One region of the Paenibacillus sp. FSL P4-0081 genome, then DNA from elsewhere that is predicted to be linked to it. Evidence: riboswitches for the same ligand, from Rfam matches in the RefSeq annotation. Region 1 holds a riboswitch; each other region holds the start of a gene.
What was found. Region 1 has a riboswitch for cyclic di-GMP ahead of P40081_RS22910 (thiamine pyrophosphate-binding protein). Riboswitches for the same ligand answer to the same signal wherever they lie in the genome.
Positions count from the first base shown of each region.

Region 2: another riboswitch for cyclic di-GMP. It lies ahead of P40081_RS34465 (flagellar assembly protein A); the one in region 1 lies ahead of P40081_RS22910 (thiamine pyrophosphate-binding protein).
Region 3: another riboswitch for cyclic di-GMP. It lies ahead of P40081_RS37185 (anti-repressor SinI family protein); the one in region 1 lies ahead of P40081_RS22910 (thiamine pyrophosphate-binding protein).

Region 1 covers NZ_CP009280.1:5,322,627-5,327,753, reverse strand. Annotated here, with positions in the region: gene P40081_RS22920 (hypothetical protein) at 1-171, opposite strand, end outside; gene P40081_RS22915 (carboxymuconolactone decarboxylase family protein) at 372-734, opposite strand; gene P40081_RS22910 (thiamine pyrophosphate-binding protein) at 786-2,429, opposite strand; cyclic di-GMP riboswitch class I at 2,548-2,644, opposite strand; gene P40081_RS22905 (methyl-accepting chemotaxis protein) at 3,149-4,399, opposite strand; gene P40081_RS22900 (helix-turn-helix transcriptional regulator) at 4,523-5,127, opposite strand, start outside.
Region 2 covers NZ_CP009280.1:8,083,939-8,089,065, reverse strand. Annotated here, with positions in the region: gene P40081_RS34475 (LysR family transcriptional regulator) at 1-36, opposite strand, end outside; gene P40081_RS34470 (DMT family transporter) at 133-1,050, shown strand; gene P40081_RS34465 (flagellar assembly protein A) at 1,118-2,743, opposite strand; cyclic di-GMP riboswitch class I at 2,846-2,939, opposite strand; gene biuH (biuret amidohydrolase) at 3,459-4,142, shown strand; gene P40081_RS34455 (ABC transporter substrate-binding protein) at 4,197-5,127, shown strand, end outside.
Region 3 covers NZ_CP009280.1:504,566-509,692, forward strand. Annotated here, with positions in the region: gene P40081_RS02235 (2-oxoglutarate dehydrogenase E1 component) at 1-1,186, opposite strand, end outside; cyclic di-GMP riboswitch class I at 1,705-1,789, shown strand; gene P40081_RS37185 (anti-repressor SinI family protein) at 1,818-1,967, shown strand; gene P40081_RS02240 (helix-turn-helix domain-containing protein) at 2,117-2,449, opposite strand; gene P40081_RS02245 (TasA family protein) at 2,622-3,212, opposite strand; gene P40081_RS02250 (TasA family protein) at 3,282-3,878, opposite strand; gene sipW (signal peptidase I SipW) at 3,978-4,574, opposite strand; gene P40081_RS02260 (hypothetical protein) at 4,576-5,127, opposite strand, start outside.

The DNA of each region.
Region 1 (5,127 bases):
ATTCAGCTTGCGGCAATCGATATCCAGTGCATATTCGGACGGGTTGATCGGATTGATGGTCTGCTGATAGGCTTGTATCGATTTAAGACCGTCCTCGTTCGAGAAGGTTCCTTCCAGCTCGATGTTAATTAGTTTCTTCGCAGTGTCCGTCTTCAAAATAAATTGTCCCATGTTCATCTCTCCCGTAATTTTAATTGCATGACTATTCAGAGTGATCTGATAATTCATCATGTTGATATCCCGAAAAACTACGTTCCTGCGACTAAATTCGACAACATGAACTTGGTTTTGGGATATTTTGCCTTCATTATAACCAGAACTTTCTTGAATGCGCAACACAAAAGTCGAATGATGTAATATTATGTTGTTAATTAACGAATATCTTCCAGCGTCTCCAGCAGAACATTGAATGCCGAGATCACTCTGGGTGCGCCGATACAAGGTGTCAGATGAAGCAGGATACCTTTGATTTGATCAACGGTCATCCCCACGCGGAGAGCCATAACATAGTGAACACCCAACTGTTCAAATTGTCCCATGGTGATCAAAGAAGAGATGACAGCAATTTCTTTCCAGTCTGAACCGATGGTCGTCCGCTGAAAAATATCACCGTATGCATTGCCCATGATATACTCGGCTAATTCGGGAAAATGCTCTTTAATAGGAGCTAGGGCTTTGGCACCATAGTCCCCGGAAAGATTGGTGAAATGGTCCAGTCCGCTGTCTACGTTCATATTCACTTGTTTGCCTCCTGATAGTAAGTTAGAGAATCTGTAAGATACAGCCTAGTTGAGATCCAGTGTACGGTGGGCCGTAGGAGGCATTTCGTCACGGTCGGTCAACAGCTCAATAACGGCTACGCGGTTAAGTTCAACTGCTTGGCTGATTGCAAAGGCAAACTCCTCTTGCGTCTCTGCGCGGAAGCCGGTGGCTCCCAGGGACTCAGCAAACTTCACTGCATCCATAGGGACTTCAAAGATGGTTCCATCGATACGTCCGGTTGTTTTTTCCATTCCTTTAAGGGCCATATCCAGCTGCATATTGTTCACAACGATGAAAATAACCGGGATATTCTTGCAAACTGCTGTGTTAATTTCAGTTCCGAGCATCATGAAACAGCCGTCACCGGTAATGCAGAAGACCGTCTCTTCCGGCGCAGCCGCCTTGGCACCGATGGCCATGCCGATTGAATTCCCCATGCAGGCGAAATAGGCATCAAATACAAAGCTCCCCGGTTTCTTCACGTTGAACCATTTGACCGCATTGAAGCCGTGGCTGCCGTCATCAACAAACACGCTGCTGTTATATGGAATCAAATCGCTCATCGTGCTCATTACCGAAGCCAGCGAGAGCTTGGACAGCACAGGCAGCTCTTCAGTATAGTGATTGGAGATCTCTATTTCACGTCTGGTTATGGTGGACGGATCAATCTTGCCGAGGTACAGCTCCAGGTTGTCACGTAAATCGCCGCCGACGGAGATGGTATCGGAAGTCAGTATTTTACCGACAAAGGTTGGATCGACATCAAACTGGATCAGCTGATCCGGATGATTCTCCCTCTTAAGATTGCATATGGTCATATCGCTCAGACGCGAACCAAGCACGATAAACAGATCACTGTTGTTCAACATCTCATCCCCATGCGTACATCCGCCAACGCCCACAGGACCGTGATAGAGCGGGTGATCCGCAGCAATGGCTCCTTTACCGCCGGGGGAGGTTACTACCGGTATGTTGAAGGTCTCGGCCAACTGTACCAGTTCCTTGTGCGCACCGGAGCGGTTAACCCCTTTACCGGCAATGATCAGAGGCCTGCTGGAAGCATTGATCGCTGAAATGACCCGTTCGTAGTTGGCGTAGCTGACGAGCCTTTCCCGCTGCGGAAGGACAATCCGGCATTCTTCAAGGCGCTCGGTCTGAACATCAAACGGAATACATAAATGAACAGGTCCTTTCTTGTCACCAAGGGCGATAGACAGGGCATGATTGAAAATCGTACTGAAATGGTCGCCGCGTTCTACCAGCTTGCTGAAAAGAGTGGCCGGTCTGAACATGTCCGCCAAATCGGCGAGATAGGATGTGGAATCCTGACACTGGGGAATCCCCAGCTCTTTAATAGACTGATGACCGGTAATGAAGAGCACCGGGAGATTGTTGGCTTTGGCGTGTGCTGCTGCGGTTAGCAGGTTCGTTCCGCCTGGACCGGAGGTGCCGAAGGCAACCCCGAGACTGCCTGTTTTCAGTGCATAGCCGCCTGCTGCGAAGCCGGAGCTGGACTCATGCCGGCCGGGAATAAACTCAATGCCATAGTCAACAAGTTTGAGAGCTATAGGACAAATGGACTTGCCAATAATACCAAAAGAATGTGTTACCCCAAGATCGCGTAATGCTTCCGCCATATAATCTGCAACTGTCTTCAGAACATCCACCCCACAAGTTGTTTTTTGATTGTATGCTAGCAATAGAAAACCTGTACTCGAAATAGGAGCACAGGCCTGTTGCACGAATCACCATAACTGAACGCGGATTCCCGGACGTTCATAGTTTTTCAGCAACCTGGCTGTCATGATCTCACCGGATAAGTGAGACTGTAGATCCATGGCTTTGCGTCATTCCCTTTCGGTGAATTTTGCCTCATATGTTGTTATCAATACAGCGAAGGATAATTTTCCTTTACAATATATTCCTCGCTCGCCTTTTGTCAATAAGCCGTTTGCAGCAAAACGCGAAATTTGGCGAATATTCAGATGTAATAGGAGATGAAATATTAGATATTCAAACTTTTGAAAATGGATGCGTCTGGAAGACCAAAGTCTTATAATGCAAATGCAGAAAAAGAGCAGAATTTAATCTGCATAAGCCATAAGCCTCATAACGTCGTAGGAACCTCCTGAAACTATGCAGATGTATTAGAATTATAGGCTGGGAAAACCTAGAAATAGGTCTTAAGAAATAGGTGATTAAAATTTAAAATAATGTTAGTTTATTAGTAATAAAGAATTAGCAGTAAAGAAGTGCAAAGGTGTTATTTTAGGGTTATGCACTATTTTAACACTTTGTGAATATTACATTACAATCTGCTTTTTCCATGCCAAAAAGAGACCCTTCCCGCATACTGCTCTGCGGAAATGGTCTCTTGGGGCTGCTGCTAGAATTTGAAAATATGGATTGTTTTTTGCAGCTGGAAGACAGATTGTGTCATCTTCTCGGTCTCTTCCGCTACGGACTGCAGGGCATGAATTTGTTCGTTCATCGCCGCAGATACCTCCTCGGTACCTGCTGCCGTCTCCTGGGTAATGGCCGAGATATTCTCGATCGCCCCGGAGATCTTGAGCGCACTCTCCAGCATCAGATCACTCTCTGCGGAGAAGGAGGAGATCTGCTCGGTTATGTATTGCACGCTATGTACGATCTGCGCGAAAATATGTGCTGTCTCCGTTATCATCTCGTTCTGCACCTGAACAACCTCTTCATTAATAGCGATGTTATCGATAGCCTGCTTGATATCGGCCTCGATGCTGCGTACCAGCCCGAACACTTCCTTGGTGGAGGCGGTTGATTCTTCGGCAAGCTTGCGGACCTCCTGTGCTACAACTGCGAAACCGCGTCCGTGCTCACCTGCACGTGCAGCTTCAATTGAGGCGTTAAGCGACAAAAGATTGGTTTGTTCGGCAATTTCCGTGATGGTCTTGGTGATCATGGTAATGCCGCGGGCATTCTGTGAGAGCGCTTCGATCGTATCTGCTACTTTTTGTGTAGCCTGGATATTCTTCCGCATGCCTTCGGCTTGAGTGTCCACGGACTGGCGTCCCTTTTCAACCAGCTCCAGTGTATGGGCGGAGCGTTTATTCATTTCCTTGGTAGAGTTTGTATAATTGGAGACTTTGGTTTCGATATCTTTGATCGATTCCGTCATATCGGCAATATCCACCGAGATTTCATTCGCACCCAGGGCAAGTTCGTTGGAAGAGGAGGCTACCTGTGCCATTACAATCTTCAGGTTCTGGTTCTTGTCCTCAATACCCCGGCTGGCATCCATAACCTGGCGGGTAAGCTGCGAAGCGTCGGTTAGGATCTTCTTCAATTTATCGATCATAGTGTTGAAGGAGCGGCTGATGTCGCCCATTGATCCGTTCTCGTCTGCACGGCTGGTGAAGTCGCCTTTGGCGATTGTATGCGTCACATTGGAGATATCCTCAAATGAAGATGTAAGCGTTCTCTCAATGAAGCGCGCAAGCGGGTAGGTCAGTGCAGCCAATACCGCAATCAGAATAATACCGATAATCACCTTTCCCATTGCAATGAGCGTAATTAACACAGGGACAGCGAATAAAGCGGCAACCAGGTAACATCCGGCAACGATTCTTTGTTTTAAAGGCAGCTTGTTCATCCAGTCCATAGACTATAGTTCCCCCTAGAAATAAATATTGTGCATTGTAATATTATAGGGGATTAAAGCGTAATCGGTCTATTGTAAGAACTGACATAAAACTTTTTCCCGGGCTGCTCCAAAAGAGTACGTTTACACATTGTCTTCATATAATGCAGCCCCTTCCCGCAGAGTGGCCGCAACATTGTCTGCAAGCTCCGCCGGAGCGGTAACTCTAATGCCCGGGCTTAGGGATAAGATGATCCGGCAGGCAGACTCCGGCGTATTAAATTCGGCTTCGACGGAGTGCCAGCCGGGTGAAGGTGAAGGCTCCTGGAATAGTACGGAAACATAACGTTCTTGTTGGAGAACCTTCATTATATTGTCCTTCACCAGCAGCCTGGCAGGGTAGCGGGGCAATGCAGATTTGAATGCCATGGTAGAAGCTTCCCAGTAATGTGCCAGATTGAAATCCTGAGGTCTGCTAAAATATTCATCCGTGACTTCAGCACTACTTATTCTGGATACCCGGTAGGTCCGCATTTCACCGCCTGTTTCGGCCACGGTGTACCAGACACCACGTTTGGCTACGAGTCCAAAGGGTGAAATCAGCCGCTCTGATCTCTCCTCCCCGCGCATGTAACAGATTTTCACTTTACGGTCTTCCCATATAGCCTCCTGTAATGCAGTTAGACTGGGATAGGTTTCGCCTGACGGATGCCAGCCCGCGCCATCAATATGAATACGCTCATTAAGAA
Region 2 (5,127 bases), 2.8 Mb from region 1:
GATTAAGACAAATAGGCGAATTTGAGTGTTATTCATATCTAATCTGGTATGCCCCTCATGATTATAATTCATTTCAATTATGACTGAATCTATTGTATCATTTGGGAAGAAATCAGAACAAGAGGTGAACTCATGCAGAAGCGGAAGCAAACCATTGGCTTATTAGTGTTCCTGGTTATTGTCTGGGGCATCAACTGGCCGCTCTCCAAAATTGCCTTAACGTATGCCCCGCCCTTGCTGTTCGCCGGAATCCGAACGGTCATTGCCGGTATTATACTAATCATCGCGGCGCTGCCGAAGCGGAAGCAGCTGCATTTGCGCCAGCTCTGGCCCGTCTATCTGGTGTCAGCATTCCTCAGTATCGTCTTCTACTATGGCTTCCAGACGATTGGCCTGCAGTATGTGCCGTCCGGATTATTCTCGGCCATTGTATTCCTGCAGCCGGTGCTGCTCGGAATCTTTGCCTGGATCTGGCTGGGCGAGCGGATGTACGGGCTTAAGATCGCCGGCCTCGTAATCGGCTTCCTCGGGGTAGCCTCGTTAAGCCTTGGGGGATTAACCGGAAGTATCTCGCCTATAGGCGTACTGCTGGCCTTGGCCAGTGCACTCAGCTGGGCGCTGGCTACGGTCTATACCAAACGCAATGCAGCCAGAGTAGATATGCTGTGGATGACCGCGATGCAGATCATGATCGGCGGGGTAATCCTGCTGGCGGCAGGCTCAGCTTCGGAGAGCTGGGCGGATATTAGCTGGAGTAGTACTTTTATAATAAATACATTGTTCATCGCGGTCTTCGTGATTGCGCTGGGCTGGTTGGTATACTTCAAGCTGATCAATGAAGGAGAGGCCGGCAAGGTAGGCTCGTTCACCTTTCTGATTCCGCTGATTTCCATCGGCTCCAGTGTAGTCTTATTGCATGAACAGATTACGTTGAATCTGGTCATCGGTATGCTGCTGATTGTGAGCAGCATTATTCTGGTGAATGTCAGGCTGGGCCGGAATGCCGGGAGTGTCCTGCAGACCCCGGTACCCGGTCTGGGTAAGGAATAAACAAACGGCTGCTCCCTCAGAAGAGGGGCAGCCGTTTATGTTTGTCAGGGGTTACATTACAGCAGGCTTAGACCGTTTCTGCGTCCGCGTCCCGCAGGATCAGTTCTCCGCCGGACTCCAGGATACTGTTATGGGAACGGGCGATATTAATGAAGACATGCTCCTCCTGGAGCAGTTCAATGTCTTCACACAGATTACGCAGCAGCCGGGAGAAGCTGTTCAGAACACTGTCAGTGATAAACTCGGTGAACTGCCCCGGATGGGTAAAAACCTCCAGCATCTGCTTGAGCTGATCCGTACCGGGCTGGGGGGCCCCTTCCATGCACAGCAGTGCGGATTTAAGATCGCTAATCAGGCACTCTATATGGCTGTACTTATCCTCCAGCAGCAGCATAACCACCAGACCGTATTTCACGGATTGCTGGCGGGATTCTACATTCTTGGCCAGCAGCCGGGCGGCTTCCCGCAGTCCGCCAACTTCAGTCAGCAGAAGACTGGAGAAGCGGTGCAGGCGGTGCTGGTGTACCCCGGCAAGTCCGGTGTGCAGGCTGCAGCCGGTTACTTGACCGCTTATATAGATACTGCCTGTAGCCGTAATTGTAGATTGGCAGACGTTGCCGTAGATATACACATTCCCTAACGCCTCAATACACATAGGGCCTTCAATATCTGAGGGTACGACGATGTCACCTGCAAACATAATCTCACGGGCTGTTGCCGCCATTTCCTTGGTGATGAGGCATAGGTCCGGGAAATCGCAGGTTGTGACGCTGCCGGAGTCTCCGCAGATGCGGGGTCTGCCCGTACGCAGAGCCGCGATCTCCCCGTTTGGAAGCAGCCGTGCATTGTCTCCGGCTGCGAAATAAATATCCTGCGGTGGAGGTGGAGGCAAGATGCCTCCTTCTACGTCGAATCCGGGAATTCCCTCTTCGGGCGGCAGCTTGCGGGCGAATACCTCTCCCTCTCTGGCGAAGGGGGCTCCCGGAAACCGCAGATAATCTAAGGAATCTGCAGCTTCCGCAGTTCGTCCCTCCCGGAGCATTCCATTGCCTGTGAGCGTATGCTCCGGGAGGGATAGCTGCAGCCTTGATTTCTTGCCGGGCAGCGGGGCTCTCCCTTCTGCGATACAGACAGGGAGATATGTAGGGTTGTTCAGTTCGGCGTATAGGGCCGGGATATTCAGATTCCGCAGAATGGAGCGGTTATCCAGCGAAGAAAGAATCTGTTCTATGGTGAGCGTGGACAGCAGCATCGCCCGGTTAGGCTCAGCCCGGACTGCGGCTTCGAAGGAAGCCGGGCAATTGACCAGATTCCAGGCGTACTTCTCTGCACGGTACAAGGTGAAATGCACTTTGAGCTTGTCAGGTGAAACCGTAATCTGATACTGTGGCTTCTCGCAAATTTCCCAGGTAATATGATCCGCTGAGGTTACCTCAGTAGGCTCTGTAACGGTCTTCCAGTTGATCTTCAGCACTACAGGATGAACAGCGGAGATCCGGGCGGGCTTGCCGCCAGAGAGCGGGGGAGTAATGAAGATCTGATTATTCTGCACAAGGATAATTCCATCCTTATCTCCATTCATCCCGCCGGAAGTCCGGCCCTCCACAGAGAAAGAATCCAGGAATCCGGTCCGTTCAAGCATCAAGGATTCCACGAAATCATATCGGGTTGGTTCGATGAATTGCTGCGGCATTATCTTAACCTCGCTTTTTCGTATAATCAATGGCATTCGTACAGAAAAGAGCATCATAAAGCCTGGGGGATCTCCCGGTGACTGATGGCTTACGTGGTCTCTATTGGCAGCCTGGCGACCATAAACGCGGATTCTCAGCATTCTTAGGCCCATTGCTTTGCGTCCTACCCTTTCAGGAAGTTTGCCTTTAGAAATAGATCAATGATATACACTCAGCATGAGGCGATTTCAATCGACTGTAATCGACAAAAAAGGTCATAACTGGTTCCTGCGCTGCAGGAACTTCTGCAAACAAGCTTAATTCTAGTACTTAAGGAGCTATTTTTCAACTGTATTCTGCCAATTTATTAATAATCTTGAAATGTGCAGCTCTATATTGCTTGAAAAACTGGTTTCCCAGCGCTTACAGCTTATGGGAGGAGTCTGCTCTGCAAGAACAGCCGGATCTTTGAGCTGGAGAACGGACTGCTGCTGAGGCTGCCTGCGTTGGGCGGCTTTTTTTAATATATGAATAGGGTTAATCCGGGGTTTATATGTAATGTTTATGTTATATATGTAGAATAACACAAACAATTAGCGCATTATTTCGTAATAAAAACGAAGACATTGCAAATTTGTTGTAATATAATCTAACAAACAGCAGGAAATATAAAATTAATGTTAATAAACATAACATTAAATACATGCATTGAATTCTGGAAGGGGAGCATGAACCATGCAGATTACAGCAGCACCTTACACCTGGCCCTATGACGGCGTCCTTGATCCGGCGAAGACGGCACTGATGATTATCGATATGCAGACGGATTTTTGCGGCAAAGGCGGTTACGTGGAGCGAATGGGCTACGACCTCTCATTAACATCCAGAGCGATTCAGCCGATTGGGCGGCTGCTGGCACGCATCCGGGAAATTAACGGATTCACCGTTATCCATACCCGGGAAGGCCATAAGCCGGATCTGTCCGATCTGCCGGCGAATAAACGGTGGCGGAGCAGACAGACCGGTGCTGAGATCGGCTCGGAAGGACCGGCGGGACGGATTCTCGTACGGGGCGAGCGCGGCTGGCAGATCATTGATGAACTGGCACCTATACCGGGAGAGCACATTATTGACAAGCCGGGTAAAGGCAGCTTTTATGCTACGGACCTGGATTTAATATTGAAGAATAAAGGGATTACCCATCTGATTCTGACCGGAATCACGACGGATGTCTGTGTACACACGACGATGCGCGAAGCCAATGACCGCGGTTATGAATGTCTGATCCTGGAGGATTGCACGGGTGCTACGGATTATGCCAATCACCTGGCAGCGCTCAATATGGTCAAAATGCAGGGCGGTGTCTTCGGCAGTGTGAGTGATTCGCAAGCGGTGCTGAAGGCGCTGGAGCAATTCTAAATACGAATTACGAATGACCAGTATTCCAAATAACATCATAACGGGGGAATCACCATGTGGAACAAGTCCAGAACCAAAGCGCTTATCCTGCTCACTTCACTAATGCTGCTCATTACAGCCTGCGGCAACAATTCGGATACCGGCAAGGCTGAGGGACAGGGGGCGGAAGGCTCCGGTGAGCTTAAGAAGGTTGTTCTGAGGTTGAAGTGGATTCATCAGGCGCAGTTTGCCGGGTTCTATACCGCAGTTGAAAAGGGCTTCTATAAGGAAGCGGGGCTGGATGTGGAGATTCGGCCGGGAGGCTCGGATTTTCCGGCGGTACAGATGGTCGCTTCGGGCAGTGAGGAGTTCGGGGTAACCGGTGCTGACCAGATCATTATTGCCAGAGAAAAAGGCGTACCGGTTAAGGCGTTATCTGCGATATACCGCAAAACCCCGTTCGTAATGTTCACGCTTAAAGAATCCGGTATCACCACAATGGAAGATCTTGTCGGCCAAAAGGTGGGCATCAAGCTCGGCGGCAATGAAGAGCTGACCTTCCGTGCTATGGAGAAAAGCGCGGGCATCGAAACCTCGCAAATCGAAGAGATGCCGATCAAATATGATCTCAGCCCCTTATTGACCGGCCAGGTCAAGGCATGGCCCGGATATGTAATTAATGAGGTGCTGGCTGTGCAGGAGCAGGGCAAGGAAGTCAATATTATCGACCCGAACGACTATGGCATCAATTTCTATGCCGACACCCTGTTTACCACGGAGTCCGTGATTGAGAAGGATCCGGAAATGGTCCGGAGTTTCGTACAGGCCTCCATGAAGGGCTGGGATTATGCGATGGAGCATCCTGAGGAAGCGGCAGAATTCGGCCTGAAATACGGAGAAAAGCTTGATCTTGCGCATGAAATCAGCATGATGAAGGCCAGCATTCCGCTGCTGGAGCCGGAGAAGCTTCCGCTCGGCTCGATGGATGAGGCGGCGTGGGAGACGC
Region 3 (5,127 bases), 3.6 Mb from region 1:
TGACGATAATATGCACAGTGCCGCCATTCTGATAACCTTGCAATTTGCCGATATTAAGTGTTTCCGCAACAATGCCTTCACCAGGGAAGGCGGCATCGCCATGCATAAGCACGGCCATGGCTTTGTCCGTATTCAGCTTAGGCAGGCCTGGGGTGCCCCGTTCCTCCTGGGCTGCACGCGTGAAGCCTTCAACGACCGGATTCACGAACTCGAGATGGCTCGGGTTGTTCGCAAGCGTGATGCGGGTACGCACAGTTTCGCCTTCGCGGACGGCGCGGTCGGCGCCTAGATGGTATTTCACATCCCCGCTCCAGCCATAGGTGACACCCATGGAGCCTTCGGACGGGAAGAGCTCCTTGTTCGGCGAATGATGGAATTCCGAGAAAATAATATCATAAGGTTTGCCCAGAATGTGGGCAAGCACATTAAGTCTTCCGCGGTGGGCCATACCCATCAGGATATGCTCTGCGCCGTCATGTGCGGCAGCGCGGACAATTTCATCCAGCATAGGCACGAGGGCATCATTGCCCTCCAGGCTGAAGCGCTTCTGGCCGACGAAGGTCTTATGCAGGAAGGTCTCGAACTGCTCTACCTGAATCAGGCGTTTCAGCAGCTCTTTGCGTTCCGCATGGTTCAGTGGAGCAGGCGACGTTGTGGATTCCGCCTGGCTGTTGAGCCAGCGCAGCTCACGCTCGTCATGCACATGCCCGAATTCATAGGCAATGGTCTGTGTGTAGGCCTGGCGCATTCTGTGAACGGCATCCATAGCGGTATGCACGCCCTCAGGGGCATTCTCCCAGATCAATGAAGCCGGCAGGGCATTCAGATCTTCGCGCGTCAGCTCATAGGTCTCGATCTCCAGCCATTTCGCCATCGGGTTGGTGCTCCGCTCCAGCGGATCGATATCGGCAGCCATATGGCCGTATATTCGGATGTTAGCCATTAGCTTGGAAGCTTTAACGGCTTTCCTGAGCCACTCTGTATCTCCTGAGATGGCGGGGGGAGGCGTCTTGACGGCATCCGGAGCCAGGGGAGGCGGGCCGGATACTGTGAAGAGGTCGCGGTAATGATGCTCTACGGAAGTGGGGTCCTTGACAAACTGCTCGTATTTCTCCTGAATGTAGCCCAGATTGGGACCGTAATACTTGCTCCAGACAGATTCGTTATAGGGCTCTTTGACGGCCATGAGTAGGTCCTCCTAACGGATAAACTCCACATGCGGTATATTAGGAACACCGCTTAGCGGAGCTGCGATGTTTGCGGTTTCATTCTCATCTTATTGTGCTACTTTCCGGCAGGGTAATCAATTCATACTTTCGTGCAATCCGTTCGCAAAACGGTATGATTCAGCAGGGGATTCATACGGAACAATCATAAATTTCCCGAGTGAAGCCGGAAAAATAAAATATCGTTAAAATTAATAAAAAATTAAGGGATTTAGGTGGTTGTAAATCATAGAAATGGGTAATTGTTTCTATATTGTGTTACGGGATTAATATCTATTTAGTATATTTAAACTAATTTGGACCGATTGAAGATGAATTGGAATTATTTATACAAGCTATTGGCAATTTTAGCTAAGGGTCTTCACGATTTAACATAAAAAAATTCCAGAAAACGACACACTTTTCATGTAAGATCTTGTATAATGTTATTGCGGAGAACGGTTTCATCGATTCTTTTCAGATCCTTTCATGTAAAGGGTCCAGTAAAGGGTAAACCTGCCGAAAGACAGGGGCACAAAGTCTCGGATCTAAAGTAGAAATACTATGATGGCCGGACTGCCTGGGGACGCGAAAATTCTAGGAGGAGATTTCTTGGATAAGTCCAACCAGGGGAATGACGAACTGCAGGTAGTTGATCTGGATTTAGAATGGGTGCATTTGCTAATGTCTGCTAAGCAGGCTGGCATCCAGGCAGACGAGATTCGGCGTTTTTTTACTGAAAAAGCACTCCAGGCGATGTAGGGCATTCAGCATTGTACGGATACATACAGAAGAGGGCACAGCGGAGTACACCGCTGTGCCCTCTTCTGTTGGAATTTACATGTTGTTTCGGGGTCCCCGCAAAGTACCTGGGTAATCATCGAGGCTGCTGCCTCACTTTGTGGGGTATTTCAGTTATCCTTCTGCTCCAGCCGCCATTTCTGATAATCGAGAAACTCCTTGAATTCACGTTTGCTTATACCAGAGGCCATCGCATCCTGAACCAGCCTGAACCATTCTCCATCGAGAACCGGCTCTGCAGTTTCTGCAATTCCGCCATACAGTAATACGTGAATGGATACTTGGAGTGCATCGGCAATTTTTTCGATAAATTGAATGGAGGGGTTGGATTGGATATTCCGTTCGACATTACTTAAGTATGATTTCGCCACGTCAGCCTTATCCGCAAGCTCGGATAAAGAATAACCCTTCTCCAGCCGGAGCCTATGGATGCGGCTTCCCATATTATCTGACACGATTACAACGCCCTCCGTACTTTTTGTTATCAGTATAACAAAAATTCGCAAAACGGACAAAAACCCTTGTTCCTGCCAGAAGCTGGCGGGGAGAGACAAAACGGCATATCCAGCCCGGATGAGGGAGGATATGCCGTTTTGTGTATATAATTTAATAGCCTTATTTGGCTTCTCCCAAACCTTGCGTAGCATTGAATGTCCAGTTCAGCGCCAAGCCGTCACCCTGGAAGATATTCTGATCCTGGGTATTGTCAACGAATTCGAAAGCAATCTTGAAGGTTTTGGTTTGGGTAGCGGCGATGCCTCCCGGCAGTACACCCGCCGTTACGAGATCATAGCTGGAAGTGTTCTTCAGGTCCTTCAGGGAGATCTCGGACAGCACATGGCCGGCAAGCGGACCGCTGGTATAAGAGCTGTCGAGAAGTTTGATTTTGAAGTGATCTCCAAGATCCTGGCCGGCATTATCGCCCTTCGCATCAGTTACAGTGTAGCTGGTGGCCAGCGTTAGGAGTTTGATATCCAGGGTGCCGTCATTGGACAAGGTGAACGTGCGTACGGTGTAATCACCCGGTTTCAGATTGGTCAGGGCAACAGGTGTATTAAAGGAAGAGCCGAGCTTCAGCGTGCCTGCCGCGAAGGTTGCCGTGCTGGTTGCTGTGGAGCTGAAGTAAGCGAAGGTGCCCCCTCCGATTAAAGACAATCCCAGTGCTGCCGATGCTACGCCAAGACCCAATGTTTTTTTGATACCCATAATTAATTTCCTCCTCGAGTATATTATGTTTTTTTAAGATCGGTGATCAGGAATGCATATACAGATAGATTATTTGAGGGCGCCTTTTTCCTGGTTGGCTTCGAAGTTCAGGGTCAGGGCCAGTGTATCGCCTTGATAGTAGTTTTGCGGCTGGAAGGTTTCCTTGAAGGCAAACTGTACGCTCAGTTTATCTGAGGTGCCTGCTTTGATGCCCCCATTCTCTACACCAAAGATTCCGCCGAGAATTCCCTTGGCTACAAGATCCGGACTTTGCTGCTCAAGTTCGGCCAGTGAAACGACCAGAACAGGTGATGTTACCTTATCCTTGTTAACTAGGAACGTCACAATAATATCGTCTTTGAGATTATGGGCGCCGTTATCTCCCTGGGCATCTGTAATGACAGATGAGGTACGCAGAACAACTTTGGGAATATTGAGCGTTCCGTCATTTTTCAATTTAAAATCTCTTAGGATCGTATCCCCCGGTTTAAGATTGCTGAGATTGACAATAACGGAGGGGTCCGAATTAAGTAATAAAGTTCCGTTGTTAAAAGAAGCTGCAGTGGTGGAGGTACTGCTGAAGTAAGCGAAGGTTCCTCCGCCGACCAGGGTTAATCCGAGTGCTGCCGATACAACGCCGAGACCTAATGTTTTTTTAACGTTCATTTGTTCATCCCTCTCTCATCGTTCTTTTTTTGTCTTTACCTGTCTTCGGGGAAAATTTATTGTTGCTCCGCGTTTCGTAAACGGGAGAGGACAATCGGTTTATTGCACAATGTCTGGAAGGGTATCCGGTCCGCCGGTCACCGCTGGCCCTGCATTCTTCTTCTCCAGTGCCGCTACGGCTTTCCAGGAGGAATACAGTGCGTAGAGGAGCAGGAGCAGCCCGGGGATAATCATCAGCATTACGCTTCCGGCTTTGGAGACCGCAAAATTCATGGCATATCCTACATAAGGGACGGTGACGCCGGTATATTGGCCTACCACATTTGTTGAGCTGACCGCTGAGGTATCGGCTGCATCGTTATTGTCCCCTTTGGTGGTATAGCTGGCTTCACCTATGGCACTGTTTATTGAAGCATCGACCACACGGTGTGTAATCAGGAGGTTATCGGAATTCATGAAAGTAATCACATCGCCTTTTTGAAAACGGGTCATATCCCCGCCCGGCTTAATCGCTACTATAGATCCGGTCTGGATGCCCGGCTCCATGGAACCGGATAACACCGTCTTGATCTGATAGCCTAAGAAGGAAGGTTCGCCTCCGGAGGCTTTGGAGATGACTACTGCTGTTACCAGCACCAGGAAAATCATAAATATCAGTGTGGACAATGTGGTGCTGACTATCTTTTTAATGCGCATATTATTCCCCGCCTTTGCTGGTATCCGATTGTGGAGCAGGTGTAGCTGTAGGTGTAACTGTAGCTGTTGGCTGCGCGGTATCTGTACCGCTATCCGGGAGCTCCCCAGGTGAGTCTGCCGCTGGAGTCGCCTCCGGAAGATTGGCTTCCGGTGCCGGTGTGGCAGGCGGAGCGGTAACCTCTGCATCCGGTGAGGGTGCAGGAGCCGGTTTTTCTCCCTCAGGAGCTTCTATAGCAGGTTCATCGATGGTCTTATCTTCTCCAGGAATGCTGGCTGCGGGCGGATTATTCTTGGTTTGATCGTTCTCTTGTTTCTGCTTCTCCAGTGCATCCCGTTCCGCTTCCTCAGCCTTGGCTTTCTCAAGCGCCAGCCGTTCCGCTTCTTCAGCCTTGGCTTTCTCCTCCAGCGCCGCCTTCGCTTCAGCAATGTGTACCTGCTGTTCCTGCAGCGTGGAGATTGTGGACGATAGGTTGTCTCTGGAGGCTGTTAATTCTGCACTTAACTGATCGTAGCTTGACTGTAAGGCGGGAGATACATTGGGGTCTGCATTGTA